Regions from separate parts of the Pseudomonas oryzihabitans genome, predicted to be linked through region 1. Evidence: predicted binding sites of a transcription regulator. Region 1 holds the regulator's gene; the other holds the start of a gene.
What was found. Region 1 encodes LexA, which represses DNA repair genes until DNA is damaged. Its sites were predicted from a motif close to CTGTNTNNNNANACAG; they were not measured.
Positions count from the first base shown of each region.

Region 2: imuA (translesion DNA synthesis-associated protein ImuA) is a predicted target of LexA. The motif match lies at 2,566-2,581, and genes of this name have one in related genera.

Region 1 is NZ_CP013987.1:3,628,520-3,636,537, reverse strand. It holds gene topA (type I DNA topoisomerase) at 1-609, shown strand, start outside; gene APT59_RS16590 (DUF6586 family protein) at 668-1,186, shown strand; gene APT59_RS16585 (hypothetical protein) at 1,317-1,553, shown strand; gene sulA (SOS-induced cell division inhibitor SulA) at 1,620-2,120, opposite strand; gene lexA (transcriptional repressor LexA) at 2,304-2,915, opposite strand; gene APT59_RS16570 (TetR/AcrR family transcriptional regulator) at 3,152-3,862, shown strand; gene nagZ (beta-N-acetylhexosaminidase) at 3,943-4,935, shown strand; gene APT59_RS16560 (S-methyl-5'-thioinosine phosphorylase) at 4,947-5,687, shown strand; gene mfd (transcription-repair coupling factor) at 5,732-8,018, opposite strand, start outside.
Region 2 is NZ_CP013987.1:1,726,587-1,734,604, reverse strand. It holds gene APT59_RS07835 (error-prone DNA polymerase) at 1-493, opposite strand, end outside; gene APT59_RS07830 (Y-family DNA polymerase) at 490-1,899, opposite strand; gene imuA (translesion DNA synthesis-associated protein ImuA) at 1,907-2,521, opposite strand; gene lpxO (lipid A hydroxylase LpxO) at 2,644-3,543, opposite strand; gene APT59_RS07815 (DUF4124 domain-containing protein) at 3,711-4,196, shown strand; gene APT59_RS22125 (helix-turn-helix domain-containing protein) at 4,447-4,611, shown strand; gene APT59_RS07810 (MarR family winged helix-turn-helix transcriptional regulator) at 4,666-5,130, shown strand; gene APT59_RS07805 (IclR family transcriptional regulator) at 5,323-6,045, shown strand; gene APT59_RS07800 (amidohydrolase family protein) at 6,026-6,958, opposite strand; gene APT59_RS07795 (MFS transporter) at 7,010-8,018, opposite strand, start outside.

The DNA of each region.
Region 1 (8,018 bases):
TGCAGCACCGCGATGGACGCCTATCTGATCGACGAGCATCGCAAGCTGCACGTCTGCGGCAACAATCCGGACTGCCCGGGCTACGAAATCGAAGAAGGCAGCTATCGCATCAAGGGCTACGAAGGTCCATCGCTCGAGTGCGACAAGTGCGGCAGCGAGATGCAGCTCAAGACGGGCCGCTTCGGCAAGTTCTTCGGCTGTACCAATCCAGCCTGCAAGAACACCCGCAAATTGCTCAAGAACGGCGAGCCCGCACCGCCGAAGATGGATGCCGTGCCCATGCCGGAGCTGCGTTGCGAAAAGGTCGACGACACCTATGTGTTGCGTGACGGCGCTTCGGGCCTGTTCCTGGCTGCCAGCGGCTTTCCGAAGAATCGCGAAACCCGTGCGCCGTTGGTCAGCGAACTGCTGCCCCATCGCGACGAGATCGATCCCAAGTACCATTATCTGCTGAGTGCTCCGGTGAAGGATTCCGAAGGTCGCCCGGCGGTGATTCGCTTCAGCCGCAAGACCAAGGAGCAGTACGTGCAGACCGAGGTCGAGGGCAAGCCCACCGGCTGGAAGGCCTTCTACGACGGCAAGAAGTGGCAGGTGGAAGAAAAGCGCTAGAGCCCTGGGTTCTGGCAGGAGACAGGCGGCCGGCGTGAGTCGGCTCCAGGAGAAGGGCATGGCCAACGAGCGTTACACCCGCACCAACCAGAAGCTCTATTTTGCCGGTCTGGCCCTGGAAAGCTGGCGCTCGGCTCAGGCGGCGCCTTCAGCGCAAAGCCAGGGCCGCATCATGGCCGAACGCGAGGCCTGTCTGTTCCACCTGCATGGCGCCCTGCTGGGCCTCTGTCAGGAGGTGGCGGGCTTCTATCGCCACCCGACCATGGAGGCCACGTCGCTCGCCGTTCTGCTATCACCCGAAGCCCTGAACGAGGCGCCTAGTCCGGAGATGGGCGAGCTGGTCGAGTTGGCTGGCAATTCGGAGACCTGGCTGGCACGGCTGATCGCCGAATACCAGCGATTGCTGCAACCGCCCCAGGCGCCACGACGGACCAAGCAGGACCCGACGCTGGCCCTGATCGAGGCGGTCAGTCTGGAACCGGCTGAGCCGGAACTGGGTCTTGAAGAAGTGGAAGCCTGGCGCGAAAGCCTCAAGCAGACGGCGCTCAGATTCCGCGGTGCCATGACCGAGTGGTAGGCCCGTTCCACCAGCAACTCATCCAAGGCTGCCAGGATGCTGGCCTTGCAGACCGTCGAAAAAGGCTCAGGCAAGTCAGCCTCTCAGACCCCACGCTGTTACACTATCCGCTTAGCTGTGGAGATACTGAATGACTACTGCCTACCTGGAAATCGTTGAACTCTCCGATGGTCGCATCGTGTTGCGCCGTGCGGACGACGAGGAAGCCCTCGTTACCCTGGAGTTTTCCAGCGATGCCAAGGATTTCCTGCATGGACAGCAGATAGAGGTGGCCAAGGCCATGTTCAACCTGGGTGTGCAGATGGCCGGTCGACTGGCCGAAGGCGATAGCCTCCAGCGCGATGATCAACCGCGCGTCCTGCACTGATTCTTTTCTCGATCCGGCATTCCGCCCTGGAATGCCGCCGCTACATCCCGTCCCGCCGCCTGTTCCCTACGCGAATCTGACGTTCAGACTCTGGCTGTGGCCTTGTGCCGCGGCGCGCGCCAATTGCTGCTTGCCCGCATCGCTCAGGTCGTGCAGCCAGCTGATCACCGTGTGGCTCTGCCCCTTGCGGAGCACTTCGCAGGCCAGTTGCAGCGTCTTGGCAGCACTCGGCGTCTGCAGCAGAAGCACCCGTTCCGGATTCAGATGAGTGCTGCGCAACCAGGCATTGCTGAGCAGCGATGGCGGGGTGACCAGGGTCAGCCAGCGGGCATCGTCCTTGTCGCTCAGTTGGCGCAGGATGGGGGCCAGCAGTTGCAGGCACTGTTCCTGGCTGCCATGCAGGGACATCTCACTGAAGGTATCCGGCAGCGGAGCGGCTGGCAGCTCCCGTGCCGGCTTGCCGGACTTGGGCAGAAAGGCGGTGAGTTCCTGCAGCAGGAACTCAGGTGCCAGGTCCAGCTCTTGAACGGACGAGCGCGGTGCATCGAACATCAGGGGAAATTGCATGGCGACCTCCTGGAGGCGACTCGATCAAATCCACTTGAGGTCATGTACCACGGATACATGACGTCACTGTGCTCAGCCTGGTCTTGAGCGCTTTCCGGAGCGCGAACAGATACCCCCGATCAAGACTTCGGCGTAAGGCAAAAGGCGGTGACAAGAGGCTGGCCCGCAGGCCAGCCCTAGAAGTTAGCGGCGGATGACGCCAACGCTTAACCCTTCGATGGCGAATTCCTGGCTGGAAAGATCGACTTCGATAGGGGCGAACTCGGGATTTTCCGCCAGCAGGGTGACCTGGTTGCCCGAGCGCTTGAATCTCTTCACGGTGACTTCATCGCCCACCCGAGCCACGACGATCTGACCGTTGTGCACCTCACGGGTCACATGGACCGCGAGGAGGTCGCCATCGAGGATGCCGACGTCTCTCATGCTCATGCCCTTGACCTTCAGCAGGTAGTCGGCACGCGGCTGGAAGAAGGCCGGATTGATGGCACAGTTTTCTTCGACGTTCTGCTCGGCCAGAATGGGCGCGCCGGCAGCCACCCGACCGATGACCGGCAGGCTTTCATCGGCTTTGCGCGTCGTATCCAGACCCGGAATGCGGATGCCCCGGGAGGCGCCCGGCGTCATCTCGATGGCGCCCTTACGGGCCAGGGCCTTGAGATGCTCCTCAGCCGCATTCGGCGATTTGAAACCAAGCTCCTGCGCGATCTCCGCGCGGGTAGGCGGAAAGCCATTGGCTTCGAGGCAACGCTTGATGAAGGCCAGAATCTCGGCTTGTCGCGGTGTCAGTTTCAGCATGATGCACGTCGCGTCGTCTAATGATGCTGTGATTATATACAGTAACTCCAGGTGCTAGGCAAGGCCGCTGCACCTGGCTTCAGACGACAGGCCGGATTCACGGCAAATAGCGTTCAAATGACGGAATGACGTGCCTTCCAAGGCTTCGCATGGCTGTTCGCAGACCAGCCCGCGATTGACTTCGGTAGCGTTTGAAACATATGTTTCAAACGGAAATTCATCTATCGAGGAAGGTCATGGCGCAGTCGGATACCGTTGAACGCATTCTGGATGCCGCCGAACAGTTGTTCGCCGAGCGCGGCTTCGCCGAAACCTCGTTGCGACTCATCACCACGCGAGCCGGGGTCAACCTGGCAGCCGTCAACTATCACTTCGGCTCCAAGAAGGCCCTGATCCAGGCGGTGTTCTCGCGCTTTCTCGATCCCTTCTGCTTCAACCTGGAGCGGGATCTGGATCAGTGGCAGCCAAAGAACGGGGAGGAGGTGAGCCTGGAGGCGTTGCTCAATCTGCTGGTGGATCATTCCCTGGCCATCAAACCGCGGCACGGCAACGACCTCTCGGTGTTCATGCGCCTGCTGGGCCTGGCGTTCAGTCAGAGCCAGGGCCATTTGCGCAAATACCTCGAGCAGACCTATGGCCGGGCCTTCCGCCGCTTCCTGCTGCTGGTGAATAGAGCCGTGCCCGAGATTCCGCCGCTGGAGCTGTTCTGGCGTGCCCACTTCATGCTGGGCGCGGCGGTGTTCAGCATGTCCGGCATCAAGGCGCTGCGGGCAATTGGTGAAAACGACTTCGGCGTCGATACCCACACCGACCAGGTGCTGCGGCTGATGGTGCCCTTCCTGGCCACCGGCATGCGCGCACCCACGGCGATGCAGGAGCCCGAACTGGCCCAGGCGCAGTATCGGCCGCGACGTCCAGTCGCGGCGGAGACGGCCGAGACCTACTAGGCTGCGGCGCCAAGGGCGCCTGGGGTAAGCTTGCGTCCCTTTCACGGCGCCATGCGCCGGAGCATTCGGACGAGGTACCCATGCAAGGCTCCCTGATGGTCGATATCGCTGGCACCTGGCTTACCGCCGAGGATCGCCAGTTGCTGCGCCAACCGGAGGTGGGCGGACTGATTCTGTTCGCCCGCAACATCGAAACGCCCGGCCAGGTACGGGAGCTGTGCCGCGCCATTCGCGCGGTGCGGCCCGAGCTGCTGTTGGCCGTGGACCAGGAAGGTGGCCGTGTGCAGCGCCTGCGCCGCGACGTGGTGCGCTTGCCGGCCATGGGGCAGTTGAGCGGCCGAGCGGACAGCGTCGAACTGAGTCGGCTCTGTGGCTGGCTGATGGCGACCGAGGTCCTGGCAGTGGGCCTGGACTTCAGCTTCGCTCCGGTGCTGGATGTCGACTACCAACGCAGCCAGGTCATAGGCGCGCGGTCCTTTGGTAACGCGGAACAGGTGATCGAACTGGGCGGCGCCTTCATCGCCGGCATGGGTGAGGCCGGCATGGCCGCCACCGGCAAGCATTTTCCCGGACACGGCTGGGCGGAAGCCGATTCCCACGTCGCCATCCCCACCGACGAGCGTGATCTGGACACCCTGCAGCGCACCGACCTGCGGCCGTTCCGGGCCCTGCTGCCGAGGTTGGGCGGCGTCATGCCCGCCCACGTCATCTATCCTGCGGTCGATGCCCAGCCGGCCGGTTTTTCCCGGCGCTGGCTGCAGGACATCCTGCGCGGTGAGCTGGGCTACCAGGGCGTCATCTTCAGCGACGACCTGTCGATGGCCGGCGCCCACGTCGCTGGCGATGCCGGACAGCGCGTCGCGGCAGCCCTGGAAGCCGGTTGCGACATGGGGCTGGTCTGCAACGATCGCGCCGCGGCCGAACTGGCCCTGAGCCGCGTGCAGCAGCTGGGCGTCTCGCCCTCGCCACGCCTGGCCAGCATGAGAGCCCGTCGCCACGTGGATCTCGATTATCGGCAGCAGCCGCAGTGGAGCCACGTGCTGCGGCGGTTGCGCCAGGCTGAACTCATCTAGAGGACGTATCCATGACCACCTACGCCATCATCGGAGGCACCGGCCTCACCGCGCTCGCCGGCCTGGAGCTGGACGAGGCCCAGACGTTCGACACCCCCTGGGGCGAGCCCTCGGCACCCGTGCAGCGCGGCCGCTTTGCCGGGCGACCGGTGCTGTTCCTGGCCCGCCATGGCCATCCCCATCGTATCCCGCCGCATCAGGTCAACTACCGCGCCAACCTCTGGGCGCTCAAGGAGGCCGGTGCCGAGGCCATCCTTGCGGTGAATGCCGTGGGCGGCATTCACGCCGCCATGGGCAGCGGCCATCTGTGCGTGCCCCATCAGCTGGTGGACTACACCTGGGGGCGTGGCCATACCTTCTTCGAAGGCACGGACCTCGACCATGTCACCCACATCGACTTCAGCTTTCCCTACGACGAGCCCTTGCGTCAGCGTCTGCTGGGTGCACTGCGCAAGCTGCAACTGCCGCATAGCGACCACGGCGTCTATGCCGCGACCCAGGGGCCACGCCTGGAAACGGCAGGAGAGATCGTCCGGCTGGAACGCGACGGCTGCGACATCGTCGGCATGACCGGCATGCCGGAAGCGGCCCTGGCCCGCGAACTGGGCTTGCCCTATGCCTGCTTGGCGCTGGTGGTGAACCCGGCGGCCGGCAAGGTGCAGCGAGAGATCACCATGGCCGAGATCGAAGCCGTCTTGGCCAGCGGTATCGACGAGGTTCGCCAGGTGCTGGCCGAGGTGCTGGCGGGCTGATAGCTCCAGGCCGCTTCCGGGAGGTCCCGGAGGCGGCCTGTTGGTCAGCTGGCGGCCGGCGTCAGGCGATCGAAGAGCGCTTCGAGCACGTTGAAGCGTTCTTCGGCGCGTTCCATCGGTACCTGGAACTTGAACAGGGTCGCGCCCTCCAGCCGGTACTTCTTCGGCTGCGCCTGGATCATCTTCACCAGCACCAGCGGATCCACCTGGGTGTCGGCAGCGAACTCCAGGCGTCCGCCCTGGGGCCCCGCATCCACCTTGACGATGCCCAGGCCTTCCGCACGTAGCTTGAGCAGTGTCAGGCGCACCAGGTTCTTGGTCGGTTCCGGCAGGAGCCCGAAGCGGTCGATCATCTCCACCTGCAATTCCTTGAGGGCGTCTTCGTCCGGCGCCGAGGCGATGCGCTTGTAGAGGATCAGCCGCGCATGGACGTCGGGCAGGTAGTCCTCCGGGATCAGGGCGGGGACGCGCATGTTGATGTCCGGACCGCCCCCCAAGGGCTTCTCGAGATTGGGTTGCTCGCCCTTGCGAATGGCCTTGACCGCACGCTCCAGCATTTCCATGTAGAGGGTGAAACCCACTGCCTGGATCTGGCCGCTCTGGCCTTCGCCGAGCAGTTCGCCGGCGCCGCGGATCTCCAGGTCGTGGGTCGCCAGGATGAAGCCGGCCCCCAGGTCCTGGGCGCCAGCGATGGCCTCCAGGCGCTTCTCGGCGTCCGGGGTCATGCCCTTGCGTGGCGGCGTGAGCAGGTAGGCGTAGGCCTGGTGGTGGCTGCGGCCGACCCGGCCACGCAGCTGGTGCAGCTGGGCCAGGCCGAACTTGTCGGCGCGTTCGATGATGATGGTGTTGGCGTTGGGCACGTCGATGCCGGTCTCGATGATGGTCGAGGCCACCAGCACGTTGAATCTCTTGTGGTAGAAGTCGCTCATCACCTGTTCGAGATCGCGTTCGCGCATCTGCCCGTGGCCGATGCCCACGCGGGCCTCGGGCACCAGTTCGGCCAGTTCGCGGGCGCGCTTCTCGATGGTCTTGACCTCGTTGTGCAGGAAGTACACCTGGCCGCCACGCAGGAGTTCGCGCAGCAGGGCTTCCTTGATCACCGCGTTCTGCTCCTCCATGACGAAGGTGCGCACCGAGAGACGCCGCGCGGGCGGGGTGGCGATGATGGACAGGTCGCGCATGCCCGCCACGGCCATGTTCAGGGTGCGCGGAATGGGCGTGGCGGTGAGGGTGAGGATGTCCACTTCGCTGCGTAGCGACTTGAGCTGCTCCTTCTGTCGCACTCCGAAACGGTGTTCTTCGTCGATGATGGCCAGGCCCAGGTCCTTGAACTTCACATCGCCCTGCAGGAGCTTGTGGGTGCCGATGATGATGTCGATCTTGCCGTCGGCCAGCTCGCGCGCGGCGGCGGCGACCTCCTGGGTCGACTTGAAGCGGCTCATCACCTCGACCCGCACCGGCCAGTCGGCGAAGCGGTCGCGGAAGCTGTTGTAGTGCTGTTGGGCGAGCAGGGTGGTGGGGACCAGCACCGCCACCTGGCGCCCGCCATGCACGGCGATGAAGGCCGCCCGCATGGCCACTTCGGTCTTGCCGAAGCCCACGTCGCCGCAGACCAGGCGATCCATGGGCGTGCCCGCCAGCATGTCCTTGTGCACCGCCTCGATGGCAGCCTGCTGGTCCGGGGTCTCCTCGAAGGGGAAGCCGGCGGAGAAGGTGGCGTAGTCGGCTGCCGGGTCCTTGAAGGCATAGCCCTTGCGCGCGGCGCGGCGGGCATAGATGTCGAGCAGCTCGGCGGCCACGTCCCGTACCTGTTCGGCGGCCTTGCGCTTGGCCTTCTGCCAGGTTTCGGAGCCCAGCTTGTGCAAGGGCGCCAGGGCGTCGTCGGTGCCCGAGTAGCGGGCGATCAGGTGCAGGTTGGCCACCGGCACATACAGCTTGGCGTCGTCGGCATATTCGAGCAGCAGGAATTCCTGGGGCTGATCGTCCAGCTCCAGGGTGATCAAACCCATGTAGCGGCCCACGCCGTGGTCGATATGCACCACCGGCGCGCCTTCGCGCAGCTCGGTGAGGTTCTTGATGACGTTCTCGCCGGCGTCACGACCCTTCTCGCGGCGGCGGCGCTGCATGATGCGCTGGCCGAACAGCGGGTTTTCCGGGATCAGGGCGACGCCGGCCTCATCCAGTACCAGGCCTTCGTCCAGCGGTGCCAGGGCGATGGCGATACGTTCGGCGCTGGCCTGAAAGGCTGCCCAGCCTTCGACCTGACCGGGGCGCAGGTTCAGCCGGGCCAGGAGGTCCAGCAACACCTCGCGGCGGCCGGCGCTTTCCGCG
Region 2 (8,018 bases), 1.9 Mb from region 1:
GCAGCTGGGCGAGCCGGGCGGCATCGTCGGCCTGGCGCAGCAACTCGACGCCTATCCACAGCCGCTTGGCGAAGACCTGCTTGAGCCAGGCGCCCTCCTCGACCAGGGGCTCGCTGCCCGGCAACCAGATGGCCAGCAGGCCGGGCAAGGATTGCTGCAGATCCGCGCGACCTAGCTGGTAGCGCCCCTTGGGGGCACGGCGGCGCGCCCGGGTGATCAGGGCGCAGAGACTTGCATAGCCCTGGAGATCCTCCACCAGCAGGACCAGGCGCAGGCCGTCGTCCAGGGTCATCTCGCTGCCGACGACGAGGGGCAGCCCGACCTGGCGCGCCGCCTGCCAGGCACGGACGATGCCGCTCAGGGTGCATTCGTCGGTGATGGCCAGCGCCCCGTAGCCCAGCGCCTTGGCCCGCTCGAACAATTCGAAAGCACTGGAGGCACCGCGCTGGAAACTGAAATTCGACAGGCAGTGCAACTCGGCATAGCCGCTCATGCGAACCAGCCCTGGATCCACCAGGGCGCCTCTTCGCCATAGCGGCGGAAGGCCCAGGCCTGGCGTCCGTCGGCCACCTCGATGCGGTAGTAGTCACGGCGCTGGTCGCCGTCGTCCCACCAGCCACTTTCGATGCGTTCGGGACCGGCCAGGACCCGTCTTGGCTGACCGTCGAGAGGGCGCGGTTCGTGCAGCAGCCAGCCCGGACGCAGGCCAGGCAAGGCGGTTTCCGGGCGCCGTTCGTGACGCCAGACCAGGGCCCGCTCGGGGCGGTGATCCGCCTGAATGCCAAGGCCGAGCACCGCCTCCTCGCCCAGCCGCGCGCGCAGGCGCTCGCGCAGTACCTCCCACCCCACGGCCTGGTCCGGTCGCTCGTCGAACAGCCCGTGGCGCTCGGGTACGAAAAGCGGCAACTCCTCGCTTTCCAGACGCAGCGCCAGGACCGGCGCCACCACCTGCAGTTGTTCGAGACGGCCACGGGCGAATTCGAACAGCAGGGCGGCATCCCGCTCGGGCGCCAGCAGGCCGATGGCGAGCATGCTGGCCGGGCCCTGGCGATGCTCCAGCCACAGGAGGAAACGCTGCACGCCGCGGTCGCGACTGGCCAGCCAGGCGGCCAGGTCGGCGGTGAGGCGGCGCAGCGGGAACAGCAGCGCCTGGTGGGACTCCACCTCGAAGTTGAGTTCCACCCGCGCCACGAAGCGATCGGGCGGCCGATAGAACTCCAGCGCCAGGCTGCGACTGCCGCACAGCAGATCCAGCTGCTGCAGGAGCTCGGGCGCGAAACGCCGGGCCAGGGCAGCCCTGGGCAAAGCCTTGAGCTGCTCCAGGCGGCGGATGCCCATGCGTACCAGTGCCTGGGCCTGCTGGGGGGCGAAACCGGCCCGCTCCACGGGCAGGCGGTCGAGCAGGTGCGGCAGATCTTCGGGGGACGCGACCAGACCATCGGCGACATTGGTCAGCATCCGCGCCGCCACCGGGTTGGGCGCCAGGGCCAGTCGATGACGAAAGCCCAGGGCCTCGAGTTCCTGCCGTAGGCGCCGCTCAAGACGCGGCCAGGGTCCCAGCAGCGGTAGGCTGGACTGCACCTCCAGCAACAGCGCCCGGGGATAGTGGCGGCTGACCTGGGAGCTGAAGCCATAACCCCAGGCCGCCAGCAACGCTTCGGCCGTCTCGATGAGCGCCGGATCGTGCTCCTGCTGCTCGAAGTCGCGGGTCAGTGCCTGGGCAGCGGCCAGGGTCAGGCCGGGACGCAGCCCCAGGGCTCGCGCAGCCGGATTGACGGCTTGCAGCAGGCGTCGGTGTGGCGGTCCGGCCAGCAGCACCAGCGGCTGCTCCGGCTGCGGATGGCGGCGCAGCACGGCATCCAGTGCCAGCTGCGGAAAGAGGATGCAGGCCCAGCGCATGGCCTGCTCAAGCGCCGCCGGCCAGGCTGAGAGAACCGGGCTGACCACCCCGGCATTTGCGGATGTGGACCCGTTCGAGAGGCGCCTTGAGTTCCAGGCGCAAGGCCGCTGGCGAGGGATTGTTCAGGGCGGCGGCCGGGCGCAGGGCAAAGGCCAGGGTACGACCGCTCTCGGCGGCGACCTGCAACCGGCGCAACTGGCGATCATCGGCCCGCTCGGGCCAGCAGAGCACCGCGCCGAAGCATCCCGAACGCAGGCACTGTTCGGCGGCCCAGAGCACCTCGGCGCCCTGGGCGCGGATCACCACCAAGGATTCCAGCACCACGCCGGCCGCCTGCCAGGCCAAGGGATAGGGCAACAGTGGCGGGCCGATCAGGGCGATGCGTTCGGCGGCCTGGCTCAGACGGGCCAGGGTCGGCCAGAGCAGGCGCAACTCACCGTGGCCAGGCCCGGCGAGCAGCAATTCGGTAAGGGCCGCTTCGGGCCACCCTGCCCCGGGCAGATGGGCATCGAGGGCCACGACGCCGGTGGGCTGCCGGCTACGCCGGGCCTCGGGACTGGTCTGCCCCTTCCAGAGCCGCCGCTCCTCGAACAGCCGGGCCAGGCTGGCGCCGCCGCTCATGCCGCCAGACCTGCAGGGGTGTTGTCCATGGCTATCGCCTCTATATGTATATTTATACAGTATTAGAGGCGATTCGCGTCGGGGTCAAGTCGAACCGCTGTCTTGGCTGACGAAGGCGACCGTCAGATCCAGATGACCACGCCGATCAGCGCCGCCAACAGCAGCCACTGTTCGAGGTAGTAGCGGAAGCGGTTGCGCTTTTTCAGCGCCTTGCCGCGCTGGCGGATGCGATAGAGATGCCGGAAGGCGCGGTTGAGGCCGCCGGTTCTGTCGCTGGCGTCATTGGGCGAGGCCGCGGAGGCCAGCAGGGTGCCGCTGACCCAACGGTTGAAGGCGCCGGCCCAGCGATAGCGCAGGGGCCGCTCGATGTCGCAGAACAGGATGATGCGATCCTGCTCGGTGGTGTTCTCGGCGTAGTGGATGAAGGTTTCGTCGAACACCACCGCCTGGCCATCGCGCCAGTGATAGCGCTGGCCGTCCACCTCGATGAAGCAGCGCGGATCGTTGGGCGTGTTCAAGCCCAGGTGATAGCGCAGGGAGCCACCGTAGGGATCCCGATGGCGCACCAGCCGCGAACCGGGCGGCAGCTCGGCGAACATGGCGGCCTTGACCGTGCCGATGCCCCGCAGCAGTTCGGTGGTCTGCGGGCACAGCTGCATGGCGGAAGGATGGCTGTCGCCGTACCACTTCAGATAGAAGCGCTTCCAGCCGCTCTTGAAGAAGGAGTTGAAGCCGGCATCGTTGTGCTCGGCGGCTTTCTTGATCTGGCCGGCGCGCAGCAGGTCCAGGGCCTCGTCGCGGATAAGCTGCCAGTTGTCCTGCAGCACCTGGAGTTCGGGAAAGCGCTCCACCGGGTGATAGGGCTGGTTGGGTACCCGCGACGTCAGGAACATGAAGGTGTTAAGCGGTGCCAGCACCGTCGAATGATCACTGAGCTGACGGAGGAAGCGATGGCGCACCCGACCGCGGAAGTGCACATACAAAACGCAGAGAAAAAAACCGCCGATAACGAACCACTTCACGCGTCGCTGTCCTGGAAAGAATGTTTCAGGATGTTATACGTTCACAGCAGACCAGGCCTAGCCTTTAAGGTCTGACGATTAGCCGCAGGCTTATTCTCGATACTGGGAGCCGTCGCGGTCATCTTGTATCCTGCAGGTGACACTTCGAGTGCCCGGAGGGCCTCATCATGCGTTCGCTGCTCTATGGCCTGCTGTTCGCCAGTGGCGTCGTGGCCGCTCAGGATGTCTACAAATGCGTGGACGCCCAGGGGCGGACGACCTATACCCAGGGCGCTTGCCCGACCAATAGTCAGATCACCACCATTCCGCTGCAGAATCTGCCCGACAGCAACGGCTTCACCCCTCCGCCCAAACCCGCCACGCCTCCGCCGGCCGTCGCGCCGCGCGAAGTCACCGTTGTACCGGCACCGGCCAGCAGCCATCAGCGCCCGGTCGATGACATCACCGTGGTTGGTGGCTCGTCCTCTTCCTCCAGCTTTCGGCAGGAAACCCAGGTACGCGGATCAGGCATCCTCTATCAGCCGGTACCGGTCTACATCGACCGCCGTCCGCGTGACGAAAGCTGGCATATGGTGCCCCATCCTCAGGCCCAGCAGCCCCAGCCGCCGGCGCCTCCGCCGCCGCCGAACCGGGGCATCCCGATCGATCGCTAGCGCTAGCGCTTGTGCAGGAAGTTGACGACGAACTTGCGCCCTTCGGTGCGGTTCTGGCCTGTTCGAATTGATTGTTGTCGGCGACTACATTTTCCCCGGTGATGTACGCGAACTGCAGAACCCATGGAGCACGGGTGAGCGTTAGCGCCCCTAACGAATTTAACGACCTCCCCCTGCTTCACGGTGAGCCGCTACCGACCGATCTCGTGGAAGCGTTGCCAGAGCGTCACTTTGGCTAGAGCGCCTCGGCGTGGATGACGAACGCTCGTTGCATCTGGGTCAGCTCGAAGCCGAGCTGCTGGACGAAGCCCTGGTGCGCAGCCGCGGCAATGTGGCCGCTGCCGCGCGGCTGCTTGGCCTGAGCCGCGCCCAGTTCGCCTATCGCCATCGACGCGCGAGACGGGATCTGGACTAGAATGACCCCTCGATACCCTCCTCTCGCCATCTCCGACGGAAGCCCTTCCCGCCGATGAGTTCCCTCGACGACACCATGACCCTGGACCCTGCCGCCACCCCCTGGCTGGACACCGCCGTAGGCTATGCCCTGCGCCGCGCCCAGATGAAGATGTTCCAGCACCTGGTGGACAGCCTGGCGAGCTACGACCTGCGCCCTGCCCAGTTCACCGCCCTGGTGATCCTCGAACAGGAGCCGGGCCTGATGCAGGCCGACCTGGCCCGGCGCCTGGCCATCGAGCCGCCGCAACTGGTCCTGCTGCTGAACAAGCTGGAACGCCAGGGCCTGGCCGCCCGGGTGCGCGATACTCAGGACCGCCGCGCCTACGCCCTGCACCTTACCGACCAGGGTCGCGCCTTGGTCGGTGAACTCAAGGACCGCGCCGCCGCCAGCGACCGCGCCGCCACCGCCCAGTTGGACGACGCCGAACGGGCCGAGCTGTTGCGCCTGCTGCGCAAGCTCAATGGGGAGTTGGGCTGAAGGGCTGACGGTTGATAGCGGTGTTCCGTGCTGGGCTTCGCTGCGCACAACCGCAACCTACGAAAGCCAACCTACGCTCGAATACACCCTCTCCCTCAGGGAGAGGGCTGGGGTGAGGGCCAAGCAAACCCTAGGCGCTTGTGGCTCGCTCGCGGATAATGCGGCTTCCCGCCCGCTCAGGAGACATCCAGGTTGAACACCCCTCGTCCACGCCCGGAGGTTGCTGGCGTCGCCTCCGCCGACCGCGTCCTGACCGTGCTCACCGCCTTTCGTATCGGCGATTCGGCCCTGAGCCTGGCCGAGCTCACCACCCGCACCGGGCTGATCAAGAGCACCATCATGCGCCTGCTGGTCTCGCTGGAGACCTTTGGCCTGGTCACGCGCCTCGCCGATGGCCGCTACATGCTGGCCAGCGAAGTGGTGAGGCTGAATGCCATCTACCAGGACGCCCACGACGTGGAGCGCCACATCATGCCGCGCCTGCACCAGCTGACCGAAGAGAGTGGCGAGACCGCTTCCTTCTATGTGCGCCACGGCGCCTATCGACTCTGCCAGTACCGGGTGAATTCGCCACATCGCCTGCGCCTGCACCTGCAGCCCGGCGACATGCGCCCCATGGACGAAGCGGCCAGCGCCCAGGCCCTGCAGACCTCCCATGAGGTCGCCAAGGCCGGTCTGACGCCCTACTACTCCTGTGGTGTCACCGATCCCCATGCCGCGTCCCTGGCGCTGCCGATCTATGGCGCCCAGGAGGAACTGCTCGGCGCCCTGGTCATCTCCGGCCCGGCCAATCGCCTCACCCAGGAACGCGCTCGCGCCTTGCATGGGGTACTGGGTGCCACCGCCGACGAACTGACCCGCAGCCTGGGCGGCAAGCCGCTGTACGGCTCAACGGTCAAAAACCGTACAGACTGACCGGGTTGTCACGCAGGATGGCGGTACGCGTCTGGTCATCGGGGGCCCACTCGGCCAGCAGGTCGAAGATGTGTCCGTCGTCCGGTTTGTTGTCAGCCGGCATCGTGGGGTGAGGCCAGTCGCTGCCCCACAGCAGCTGCTCGGGATGGCGCCGCACCAGCTCCCGCGCCACGGCGCCGACGTCAGCATAGTCCGGCGGACCACTGCGCGATCTGATGTAGGGCCCCGACAGCTTCACCCAGGTACGGCCGCCGTCCAACAGCCGACCCAGCACGGCGAAGGCCGCCGAGTTCACCCCTTCCGGCTGGGGCACATGACCCAGGTGATCGATCACCAGTCGCGCCGGCAGGCGTTGCAGGCGGCTTTCGAGTTCCACCAGCTGGTTGCCAGGAGCGACCACCTGGACGTTCCAGCCCCATTCGTTCACCCGTGCGGCCAGGGGCTCAAGATCCGCCAGATCGGCGCCGCCATAGCTGAGATTGAAGCGGATACCGCGCACCCCGGCCTGATGCAACTTCTGCAGTTCGGCATCCGTGATGGTCCGGTCGATGACCGCCACACCCCGGGCCTGCCCTCCGCAGCGCGCCAGGCCATCGAGCAGGCAACCATTGTTGGTGCCATAGGTGGACGGCGTGACGATCACCAGGCGTTGCAGCCCCAGCAGCGCCTGCAACTGGCGGTAGTCGTCCAGAGAGGCATTGGGCGGTAACAGCTTGGCGCCGGGCGCGGCCGCGTAGCGGTCGTCGTAGAGGTGCATGTGGCAGTCGACACTGCCAGCCGGAGCCTTGAGCGTTGGTGCTGTCTGGATACCGGAAAAGGGCGTGGCGGCCTGGGCGCCGAGAGTATTGAACAGGCACAGGGCGGCACTTGCCTGGGCGCTCGCATGCAGGAAGCGCCGACGCGTGAAGGTCATGCTGGAGTCCTCGTGAGGCTGCCGGCCCGAGCGGGCCGGCAGCGGTCGCCACTAGCTGGCGTTAGCGGTTGCGGCCTGAGCTTCGGCCTTGGCGCGGGCGGCCTTGCGGCCCATGACCAGCACCAGCAGGCCGCTGATGGCGCACAGGGTGGCCAGCGGCAGCACGGCCAGGGCATGGCTGTGAGTGGCGCCGTGGATGGCACCATAGACGTTGACCATCACGCCGCCGCCGATCAGGTTGGCCAGGGCGCCGATGGCGGCCAGACCCGCCGCGGCGGTGGAAGATGACAACCAGCCCGAGGCGAGTGCCCAGAACGGCCCCTTCATCGAGTAGGCACCGATCAGCACCACGCTCAACAGGATCACCGTGGCCGCCAGGGACGAGGTGAACATGCCCAGCAGGAGGCCCACGGCGATCAGCAGCATGGTGAGCGAGGTGTGCCAGCGACGTTCGCCGGTCCGATCCGAGCTGCGGCCCCAGAGGACCATCGCCACGGAGGCCAGGCCATAGGGAATGGCATTGGTGAGGCCGACCTCCAGATTGGACAGGCCAAAGGACTTGAGCAATTGCGGCGCCCAGACGCTCATGGTGCTGCCGGCCGCCGAGGCGCCCGAGTAGATCAGCGCCATTACCCAGATGTCCTTGTGCTTGAGCAGCTGCCACAGGGATATATGACCGATGCTGGTCTTGCGCCCGCGCTCCTCGGCCAGCTTGAGCGTCAGCCAGTTGCGCTGCTCATCGCTCAGCCACCTGGCCTGCTCCGGGCGATCGGTCAGCATGAACAGGCAGGCGATACCCAGCAGCACGGCGGGGATACCTTCGAGGATGAACAGCCAGTGCCAGCCGCGCATGCCCAGCCAGCCGTCCAGGCTCAGCAGCAGTCCGGAAAGCGGTGAGCCGAGGAAGTTGGCGCCTGGTATCGCCACCATGAAGATAGCGACCATCCGCGCTCTATAGTTGGAGGGTAGCCAGTAGGTGAGATACAGGAGCACCCCGGGAAAGAAGCCCGCTTCCGCGGCGCCGAGCAGGAAGCGCATCACGTACAGCGAGTTGGCCCCC